DNA from 3 places in the Shewanella sp. 8A genome. Region 1 is predicted to be linked to each of the others. Evidence: predicted binding sites of a transcription regulator. Region 1 holds the regulator's gene; each other region holds the start of a gene.
What was found. The regulator LexA, encoded in region 1, represses DNA repair genes until DNA is damaged. The targets are predictions, from matches to a motif close to TACTGTATNNNNATACAGTA.
Positions count from the first base shown of each region.

Region 2: a site for LexA is predicted at 1,306-1,325, ahead of umuD (translesion error-prone DNA polymerase V autoproteolytic subunit). Genes of this name have one in related genera too.
Region 3: a site for LexA is predicted at 1,566-1,585, ahead of M0413_RS11050 (DNA topoisomerase III). Genes of this name have one in related genera too.

Region 1 is NZ_JAMDJP010000009.1:151,380-154,792, forward strand. Features, by position in the region: gene coxB (cytochrome c oxidase subunit II) at 1-287, opposite strand, end outside; gene M0413_RS09340 (cell division inhibitor SulA) at 693-1,205, opposite strand; gene lexA (transcriptional repressor LexA) at 1,202-1,822, opposite strand; gene plsB (glycerol-3-phosphate 1-O-acyltransferase PlsB) at 2,108-3,413, shown strand, end outside.
Region 2 is NZ_JAMDJP010000014.1:26,171-29,583, reverse strand. Features, by position in the region: gene M0413_RS12470 (hypothetical protein) at 99-1,241, shown strand; gene umuD (translesion error-prone DNA polymerase V autoproteolytic subunit) at 1,343-1,750, shown strand; gene umuC (translesion error-prone DNA polymerase V subunit UmuC) at 1,747-3,021, shown strand.
Region 3 is NZ_JAMDJP010000012.1:25,957-29,369, reverse strand. Features, by position in the region: gene M0413_RS11050 (DNA topoisomerase III) at 1-1,553, opposite strand, end outside; gene M0413_RS11045 (hypothetical protein) at 1,755-2,042, shown strand; gene M0413_RS11040 (alanine/glycine:cation symporter family protein) at 2,415-3,413, shown strand, end outside.

The DNA of each region.
Region 1 (3,413 bases):
ATCAGAATGATAAAGGGAATTATCGTCCAAGCGATCTCAACTTTTGTACTCTCATGGAAGTGTGACGCGACCGCGCCCTTGGATTTTCTGTGGTTGATCATGGCATAAATCATCACGCCAAAAACCACTAAGCCTATCGCGCAGCAGATATACAGAATCGTCATGTGCAGGTGGTATACCTTGCCACTGATTTCTGTTACGCCAGGCGTCATATTGAACCGCATGTCTGCTGCGGCCAACGGTGGGGCGAATAGCACCACGAGTAAACAATACAACCATTGCTTCACAAGACTTCTCCTCTGCTAATTGCAAATAGCAACTACAAAGAAGAGCAACACAGTAAGTCTCAACTCTATGCAAACTCTTCAGTTCCCAAAAAAGTGTTTCTGACTTCAACGTGCGTTGGCGGCTTACTTATGATCAAGTATTGTTACTGCTGTTATTAGCCACACTGGCACATACTGCTGAATAAACCCATTATTCTCAATTCTTGTGGGCGAGCGATATTCGAAAATAACGCGATATTTCTGCCTAAACAGGCCATATATCATGTGCGCCTAAATCAAACATACTTGCTGTTTAAAAATTGATCAAGATCACTTCTTTTTCTAATTGTCTGAAAAATTGCCAAAAAAAAGCCTCACATTCACAGGTGAGGCGGCTTTCAAGGCTAAATACGGTGTGAAAAATTTTTAATGAACAGAGCTGAAAAATGCGGGTTGAGTAAATTTAGCCGATTGTGTGAGATTGGTGCTAGAAGGTTGGTCATTCGTTGAACCTTCAAGCACGATACCCATTGCACGTGCGCTCTTTGCTACAATTTGTAGGCGACGATTATCGCGAGTATCTAGGGCGTTAATCCAAGTAATCACTGCGCTAGATGTGCCACTGGTTAAGGCTTTTTCCATCGCCCAAAGGGTTTCGACCTCATCTTTTGCGTGAACCAATAGTACGCGATCCATGCGCACACCTGCGTTTGCTAATAGCTGCTTGTAGCCAATACTAGGTGGGTTGATGAGCACTATCCATCTTCCCTGTTGGCTCAGTTGGGCAAGTTGTTTGCTCAGCTGTGTCAGCTCTTGGCGCCCTTGGCTCTGAGTTGGCATAGTGACTATTGATGTATGCTGCCAGTCGGTCTCTGTATCTCGAACCGTATCGAGCCATAAACCGGGGTGACGCGGGGCATTACCTAATAGTTTGTTCATAGCCAATCTCCGTTGCGGATCACCCCTACGGCGAGCCCTTCAATTGTTAGACTTTGGAAACTCAAATCGACTTTAATCGGTGAATAGTCTTCATTCTCGGCATGTAGGTAGACTAAATTACCTTTTTTTTCAAAGCGTTTTACGGTTACATCATCATCAACGCGAGCAACAACAACTTGTCCATTGCGCGCTTGTTGTACTTTATGAACGGCAAGCAGGTCACCCTCAAGGATGCCGATATTCTTCATACTGTCGCCTTTTACGCGCAGCAGGAAATCGGCAGCAGGGTGGAACATGCTGGGGTCGACTTGGTAATACTGTTCGACATGCTCTTGGGCGAGAATAGGTTCACCCGCTGCCACTTGGCCGATAAGTGGCAAGCCTGTTTCGCGGTTATCTTCTTCCTCTACAGGGAGACGGATCCCGCGGGAAGTACCAGGCATGATCTCGATGCAGCCTTTTTTCGCCAATGCCTTAAGGTGTTCTTCTGCGGCATTTGCACTTTTAAAACCCAAACGGGTGGCAATTTCGGCCCGAGTGGGTGGCATGCCAGTCTCGGCAATATTACGTTTAATCAGCTCTAAAATTTCGGCTTGGCGTGGCGTCAACGGTCTCATGGTCTTTCCTGTTTTTCTATACAGTTACTGTTAGTATATACAGTATTATTTGTAGTGCAAGTATTAACCACTTTTAACTTGGTCAGCTAGATCTGCAAATAACCGTAATCGTCATCTATGGGGTGAATGCCATTTGCACGGCAGCAATAAATGGCGTTGCCTAAAGTGCGTTACTAAGTCATTAAAATCAGCCGCTGAATCCTGCATCTTTAGGTTGTTTGGGTATATTCTCTAGAATCTGGTATTCTATGGGGCTAATGAACGTACTTACATTGCATAAGAATAATGCCTAAACAAGACTCTCTTTGGTTGAAATCATTACGTTGGATCCAAAAGCACTTAGTGCACACTATTGTTGTGCCACAGGATCCCTTTGCCGATCTGAATCTGGATGCCTCCAGACCGCTTGCTTATGTAATGAAAACAGAATCCCTGAGTGATATTGCTGCGTTAAGCGAGATCACCACGAAACTTGGTTTGCCAAGCCCTTACGAGCCGCTGGTGGTGAATGGCGTTGTGGCGCCACGGGTGGTATGCCTTGAAGGTCGTAAGCCCTTATTTGGTGAACGCGCCAGCAATGAGCCATTCCTCGAATGTTTTATGCGTTTGTTGGCCGTCCATAAGGAAAAGCCAGAGTTAGATATCCAGCTGGTGCCTGTGAGTCTGTATTGGGGTCGTACTCCGGGTAAAGAAGACGACACCATGAAGGCGGCAGTGCTTGAGCGCGAGAACCCTACTTGGTTACGCAAGTGTTTGATGATCTTATTTTTAGGTCGTCATAACTTTGTGCAATTTTCTAATGCGGTATCGCTGCGTTACATGGCCGACGAACATGGAACCGATATGGGCATTGCCCATAAATTGGCTCGAGTAGCGAGAGTGCATTTCCGTCGCCAACGTAAGGTGATGACGGGGCCTGTGTTGCCTAATCGTCAGGCGTTATTCCATTCCTTGCTGAAATCTGAATCCTTACGTAAGGCGATTCAGGAAGAAGCCGCGAGCAAGAAGATTTCTGAAACCCAAGCGCGTGAAACGGCAATTGAATATCTTGATGAAATTGCAGCAAATTATTCCGATAGTCTCGTACGTATTGCTGAGCGCTTTTTAACGTGGTTATGGAACAAGCTCTACAGCGGTATTAACATCAAAGGTGCTGAGCATATTCGGCAGTTACACCACGATGGTCATGAGATTGTGTATGTGCCCTGCCATCGCAGCCATATGGATTACCTGCTGTTATCTTACATTCTGTATTACCAAGGTATGGTGCCACCGCATATTGCTGCGGGTATCAACCTAAACTTCTGGCCTGCGGGGCCGCTGTTCCGCCGTGGCGGGGCTTTCTTTATTCGCCGTAGTTTTAACGGCAACAAACTCTATACTGCAGTGTTCCGTGAGTACCTCGATCAGCTGTTTGCTAAGGGATATTCGGTTGAGTATTTCTCTGAAGGTGGCCGTTCTCGTACCGGTCGTCTATTGGCACCGAAAACGGGCATGATCGCTATGACGATCAACAGTGTGTTGCGTGGTATCGAACGCCCAGTCACCTTAGTGCCTGTGTATTTAGGCTACGATCACGTGATGGAAGTGG
Region 2 (3,413 bases), on a different contig from region 1:
TTTATTGCCGTTACTTCAATAAAAAATTGACTTACATAAGTCCGTCAAGATGTTAAGATACTTGCGCTTTTGTTAATTTATCGATAAATGGAGTTTTGATGAAGCCTTTAAAAACCGTAATCAAATGGATTTTGCTCACGTTATTCTTGGTGCCAGTGAGTCTTTATCTGATCCTTGCCGCCATCAACATAAAAGATAGCCCAGCTTCAGAGCAGGCCAAAACCTACCTAGACGAAATTCAAAAGAGTGATAAGGCATTAGCGAATAACCAAGCTCAGAATGCGTATCTCTATGCGCTGGGCTTTGATGTGAATAGTGGCGCCTCACCGATGGATGCAGGGATTTCTCGACTTAAAAGCATACAACAGCTTGGCATTTTGGAACGCTCCCCAACGCTAAACACAACTCCTATAGACAAACCGCAAACCCCTTTTAACGAATGCCTTAACCGTGATGATTTTCTGTCCAGTTGTCTCCCTGTACTGACAGAACAAACGTCTTTTGACGAACTCATCGCAACAAACGCCGAATTAATCACGCGATATAAAACATTAATTCAGTTAGATACCTGGCAAGAAGGCAGCCAATTTAATGTCTTTTTGTCTTCTCCGTCACTTTCACATCTGCTCACGGCACAAAAACTCTACTTCATCGATTTACTGGCTCACGCTCAAACCATGTCTGCGCAGCAGGTTGCCGATGTGATTAATCAAGATATGTTGTTTTGGCAACGCGTAGCAGCTAACACCCATGTGCTACTGATAAAAACCGTTAGTCAAAACGGCATCACAACAAATATGAAATTTGGCGAATTGATACTAGGCCAACTGCCAGCCTCTCAATTAAGCAACGTCATCCCCACTAGCTGGCAAACGCCGATCCCTGCTGAGGTGACTACATTTGAAAAAATAAAAATGGGTGAATGGTATTACTTTACAGCCATGGCCAAAGCATTGCAGACAATTGATGATGAAGATATCACCACAAACGTGACGCAATGGTTGCTGACACCGTTAATGAAAGATCAAGACACAGCGAATCGTTACGCGGAAATTTTAAATGGCACGACTCCTCCGCAGACTTGCCCTGCTCCTTGGTCAATCGCTGACATGAGCCAATTTATATATAACCCACTTGGTAAATTTGTACTCTGCTCTGGCATTACATCATTAGACCGTTACCAACAAGATTTTGATGAGCTCGAGCCACAAAGAGCACGCTTGATCACGAGACTCCAATAGGGTGATTGTTTACTTAAGCAAATACATGACATAAACGCCTTCGACATGTGCTAAAGTTAGCTTATACTGTGTATATGTACAGTATATAGATGCATATGATCATGGTTACTCCTGAACAATCAAAAATCCAATATCCTTTCTTTAGCACATCGGTGGCGGCGGGATTTCCTTCTCCCGCCAATGATTATATTGAGCAATCGCTTGATCTAAATGAGCTTTGTATCAAACACCCCACCGCAACCTTTTTTGTCAAAGTTCAAGGCGATTCGATGGTCGATGCCGGAATTTCCTCTGGTGATATATTAGTGGTTGACCGAGCCTTACAAGCCACCCATGGGGATATTGTAGTGGCGGCCATCAATGGGGAATTTACGGTAAAGCAATTGCAATTACGTCCTGTGGTGCAATTATTGCCATGTAACCCAGCCTACAGTGCAATTCCACTGAGCCACGAGTCAGAGTTAGACCTATTCGGTGTCGTGACTTGCGTGGTGAAAAAACTCAAATGACCGCCAACTTATTCGCCCTCGTAGACTGTAATAATTTTTATGCGTCCTGTGAGCGTATGTTTCGGCCCGATCTACAGGGCAAACCTATCGTTGTGCTGTCAAATAACGATGGTTGTGTCGTCGCGCGTTCATCGGAAGCAAAGCAATTAGGCATAAAAATGGCCGTGCCAGTTTATCAAGTGATGGAGATGATCCGCGCCCATAATGTGGCGGTATTTTCGTCCAACTATGCCCTTTACGCTGATATTTCAAATCGCGTCATGACCACACTTGAGCAGATGGTGCCTAGGGTTGAAGTCTATTCAATCGATGAGGCTTTTTTGGATTTGTCTCGGCTCGATAAATGTCAAGATATTAACCAGTTAGCCATGGATATTCGTCAGCGGATCCAGCAATGGATAGGGATCAGTGTCTGCGTAGGAATTGGGCCGAGCAAAACCTTAGCCAAGCTAGCTAACTATGCCGCAAAACAGTATCCCGCCACCCAAGGCGTTGTCGATTTACGCGATAAAGAACGCCAACGCCGGTTAATGGCGCTCACTCCCATTGATGAAGTTTGGGGCATTGGCCGAAAAATTGCGCAACGTTTAAAACTGATGGGCATCCATACCGCTCTACAGCTTGCAGATGCCCATCCTAAACTTATCCGAGACAATTTTTCCGTCATGGTTGAGCGAACGGTGTACGAGCTTAACGGTATTGCCTGTGATGATATTCAGCAGGTGGTAGCGACAAAGCAGCAAATCATCAGCTCGCGCTCCTTTGGCGCACGTATTACCACCTTTGAGGCGATGCAGCAGGCTATCAGTGACTATACCTTTAGGGCCTGCGAGAAATTGCGAGCGGAGGGGCAGTTTGCCCGCACCTTATCGGTGTTTATTCGCAGCAGTTATTTTACGCAACATCAGCCCCAATATAGCCAAGTACTCACAGGTCATCTTGTGTATCCCAGTGACGATACCCGTGATTTTATCGAATTAGCGCAGCGACTATTGCATCGGCTTTGGCGTGCAGGTCCCGCCTATGCTAAAGCTGGCGTCATGCTAGGAGATTTTTATGCGCCGGGAGTATTTCAATTAGGCTTGTTTGACGAGGCCAAACCACAACCTAAAAGTAAAGAATTGATGAAACTGCTTGATGGTATCAATCACAGTGGTAAAGGAAATATTCAATTTGCAGGACAAGGACTGAATGCCGATTGGAGAATGAAGCGTGGTCAACTCTCTCCCCGCTACACTACCCAATGGAGACATATTCCGATAATAAAATAAGCCATAAGCATGAATAACGAAATAATATGCTAGAGCTGTTCCATTTGTTAAATCCGCTAAAACACAGTCAATAATGGTCTATATTTCAACAGCTAATAAGATTCATGCTATTAACACCTTTAATCTTAAATTGATAGCGATCACATTATTCAAAACTGACCTAAACAAAAAATTCAGCCTAAAGATTGACATTGTAAAGATGATGTTACGTTACATTGCGATACAATCTAGCCTTTTTCACATGCAGCACCGCATCTTATTACTTCAAGCCAACCTTAATTAGCTTCCGCAAGTTTACATTAGTAACACGCGATTAACACAAAACAAACAATTAAGCTGTTGATATTAAAGTTGTTAATGATAGTTTTCCGACTATGGAGGGCAGTTGCACA
Region 3 (3,413 bases), on a different contig from region 1:
TCGGTAAAGGCTTTGGGGGGCTGAGTTTGCTTCTCGACCAATTCACCTTGGTTGCAGTGAAGGATTTGTCCTAGGGCTAAAGGCGGTAAAATGCCACAAAACACCTCATCTTCTGCATCCTTATCGGTACTTTTATCATCAGTATTTTGAAGCGATTCTCGCCCCATAGACTCTTTATGTTCATCAGCTTCCCGTGCAAACAGTTGTTTCCAACCTAGGGATTTATCCTGTCTAGCCTTCGTTTTAAAGAGACCACCTTCAATGGTCACTTCGACCGCCGTTTCACTGTAGCAATAGGCGGGGTAAAACTGCGCCAAATACTGGCGGGCAATATGTAGATAAAGCTGCCTTTCCCGCTGGCTTAAACTGCCTAAATTGGGCTGTTTTTCCGTTGGAATAATGGCGTGGTGGGCATCGACTTTTTTATCATCCCACGCCTTAGATTTAAGCCGAGGATTCGGCGCCTCAGCGTGTGCGACTAACTCGGGCGCCCCCCCCATAATGGCCGCTAATACACTGCTTGCTAGACCATGTTGCTCTGTAGGTAAATAGCGGCTGTCAGAGCGCGGGTAGGTAATCAGCTTATGGCGCTCATATAAACTCTGGCAGGTATCGAGCACGTCCTTAGCGCTCATCCCAAACCGCTTGGCTGCATCAATTTGCAGTGCCGATAAGCTGTAGGGTAATGGCGGATTCTGCTGTTTATCCTTAGTGCTTAACTGGGTCACTTTGGCGGGTTTATCGGTGATCCGACGCACCACATTTTGTGCTAAGCCCTTAGCAAGCACTCGCCCTTCTTCGTCCATATAAGGTAAACAGGCTTCACTGGGTTGCCACTTCGCAGTGAAAGATTGTTGTTTATCCGTTACTAAATGCGCTAAGACTTCATAAAAGGGTTTAGATTGAAATCGCGCGATTTCCTCATCGCGGCGCACGATAAGCCCAAGGAGCGGGGTTTGCACTCGACCGACGGATAGCACGCCCTGATAGCCGACCTTTTTCCCTTGGATGGTGTAGGCCCGTGTCATATTCATGCCATAGAGCCAATCGGCACGGCTCCGGGCAAGTGCAGAAGTAGACAAAGGAATAAACTCACGGTTACTACGAAGTTGCGACAAGGCACGTTTCACCGCCTGCGGGTTTAAGTCGCTGATAAGGAGTCGCTGCGTTTGCTGTAATTTATCGCCCGTCACGCCCAAATAGGCGATTACTTCATCAACCAATAATTGCCCTTCCCTGTCTGGATCACCCGCATTCACTAAGGTATCGGCCTGTTTTACCAGCTTTTTAAGTACAGTGAGTTGGCTACGGGTCGCGACCTTAGGTTTAAGCTGCCACTTCTCGGGCACTATGGGTAAATGTTCAAACTTCCACGATTTGAACTCGGGGTTATAGGCATCGGGCTCGGCCTGTTCAAGCAAATGCCCAACACACCAAGACACGCAGTTTCCTTGGGCGTCTTCAATAAACCCGTCACCTTTTTTGTGGGGTTTTGGTAGCACATCGGCGATTGCACGCCCAAGACTTGGTTTTTCAGCAATATAGAGGATCATATCTACATTAAACACTGGATATAATTACAGTGTAATTTAGCCCAAAGCAGACAATAGTGCAAACAGCCTTCTTTAGCTCGAGAGCCAATTTAGCTCGTTTAGCTCTAACTGAACACTAAAGCTATGTAAATTTAGTTGAGAATGGTTCTCATCTAGATTTATTATTCCTTCCATCACTTAAAGAGGAATCAGGAAAAAGAGATGAATACACTGACCTTGCCCTATCATGCTAAACCCGCATTTAAACCAGCACTAGTATTAAGATTCAATCAATTAATGCTATTTCATAGCCTCTTATTACTGGCATTAAGTCTGCTTTGTGGGATGGGTCTTGAAACATTAAATCTTGAGGTTCCGTTCCTCTCTTGGGCTTTTATCCTGTTTCTACCTGTAGCTGTAAGTCTATCTTTGCTATTAAAACATCGCGTTAGCCGCCGTAGTCTGGCATGGCTATTTGGACTGTGGATGCTGTTATGGCTGGTAATTTAAGCCAAGTTTTCTTTGCCTTGCACAAATACCGTCCCCGCTATCCACTTTGGCTGAGTTAATAGTCTCAATCAATTCGCCTTATCTCCCCCGCTTTTCTCAATGATTCAAGTTGCTAGATTACAAATCTCAATGCAGCAGAGATAAAACGCTGCAAAATAAAGCTCCTCAGTAACCCCATCAAATAAAGAACGTTAAATTATCAAATATTTAACAACTTTAGCTATGAAGTGACTAAAAAAATCGTTATGTTGAAGCTCTTGGACGCACACACGCGTTTTAACCTTAGGCCTAATTGGCTGTTTAGTACCCAAAATCACCTAAAAAAATCTTAAAAACTCTGCAAAAAACAACAGAATATTGGAGTTGAATTATATGAATGAGATTGTTAATGCGGTCAACAATATCGTCTGGAGTCCCGCGCTCGTTTATCTTTGCCTCGGTGTAGGACTCTTTTTCTCCCTGCGCTCACGCTTTTTACAGTTACGTCATTTACCCGAAATGATCCGTCTAATGTTTGATGGCAAAAGCACCGATGCTGGCGTGTCTTCCTTCCAAGCTTTAGCCATGACCTTAGCCGGTCGTGTTGGTACTGGTAATATCGCTGGTGTTGCCACGGCGATTACCTTTGGTGGCCCTGGCGCTCTTTTTTGGATGTGGATGGTAGCGTTTCTGGGCGCAAGCTCAGCATTCGTTGAATCCACCTTAGGACAAGTCTACAAAGAAAAAATCAACGGTGAGTACCGCGGCGGCCCCGCCTTTTATATTGAAAAAGGCTTAGGCATGAAGTGGTACGCTTGGACATTTGCCATTGCGACCATTTTTGCCTGCGGGATTTTACTGCCTGGGGTACAAGCCAACTCGATTGGTTCAAGCTTAAAAACCGCCTTCAATATTGACCCTAATGTCACAGCAGCCATTCTTGCGATGCTATTAGGTTTTATTATTTTTGGAGGGGTGAAACGGATTGCGCAGTTCGCCAGTACTGTAGTGCCTTTTATGGCGCTCGGCTATATCATTGTCGCCTGCGTGATTATCGCCCTTAACATTGACCAGCTGCCCGACATTATTCTGCTGATCCTAAAAAGTGCCTTCGGACTCGATGCAGGCTTTGGTGCGATTTTAGGTCTTGCGATTATGTGGGGGGTAAAACGCGGTATTTACTCCAACGAAGCGGGTCAAGGTACTGGGCCGCACGCTTCTTCTGCCGCCGCAGTGAGTCATCCAGCCAAACAAGGGTTAGTGCAAGCCTTCTCAGTGTATGTTGATACCCTGTTCGTCTGCTCAGCCACTGGCTTTATGCTGCTGATCACAGGCCTGTATAATGTGCAGGGCCCTGATGGCGCAGCGCTTTATACCGGGATTGCGGGGATT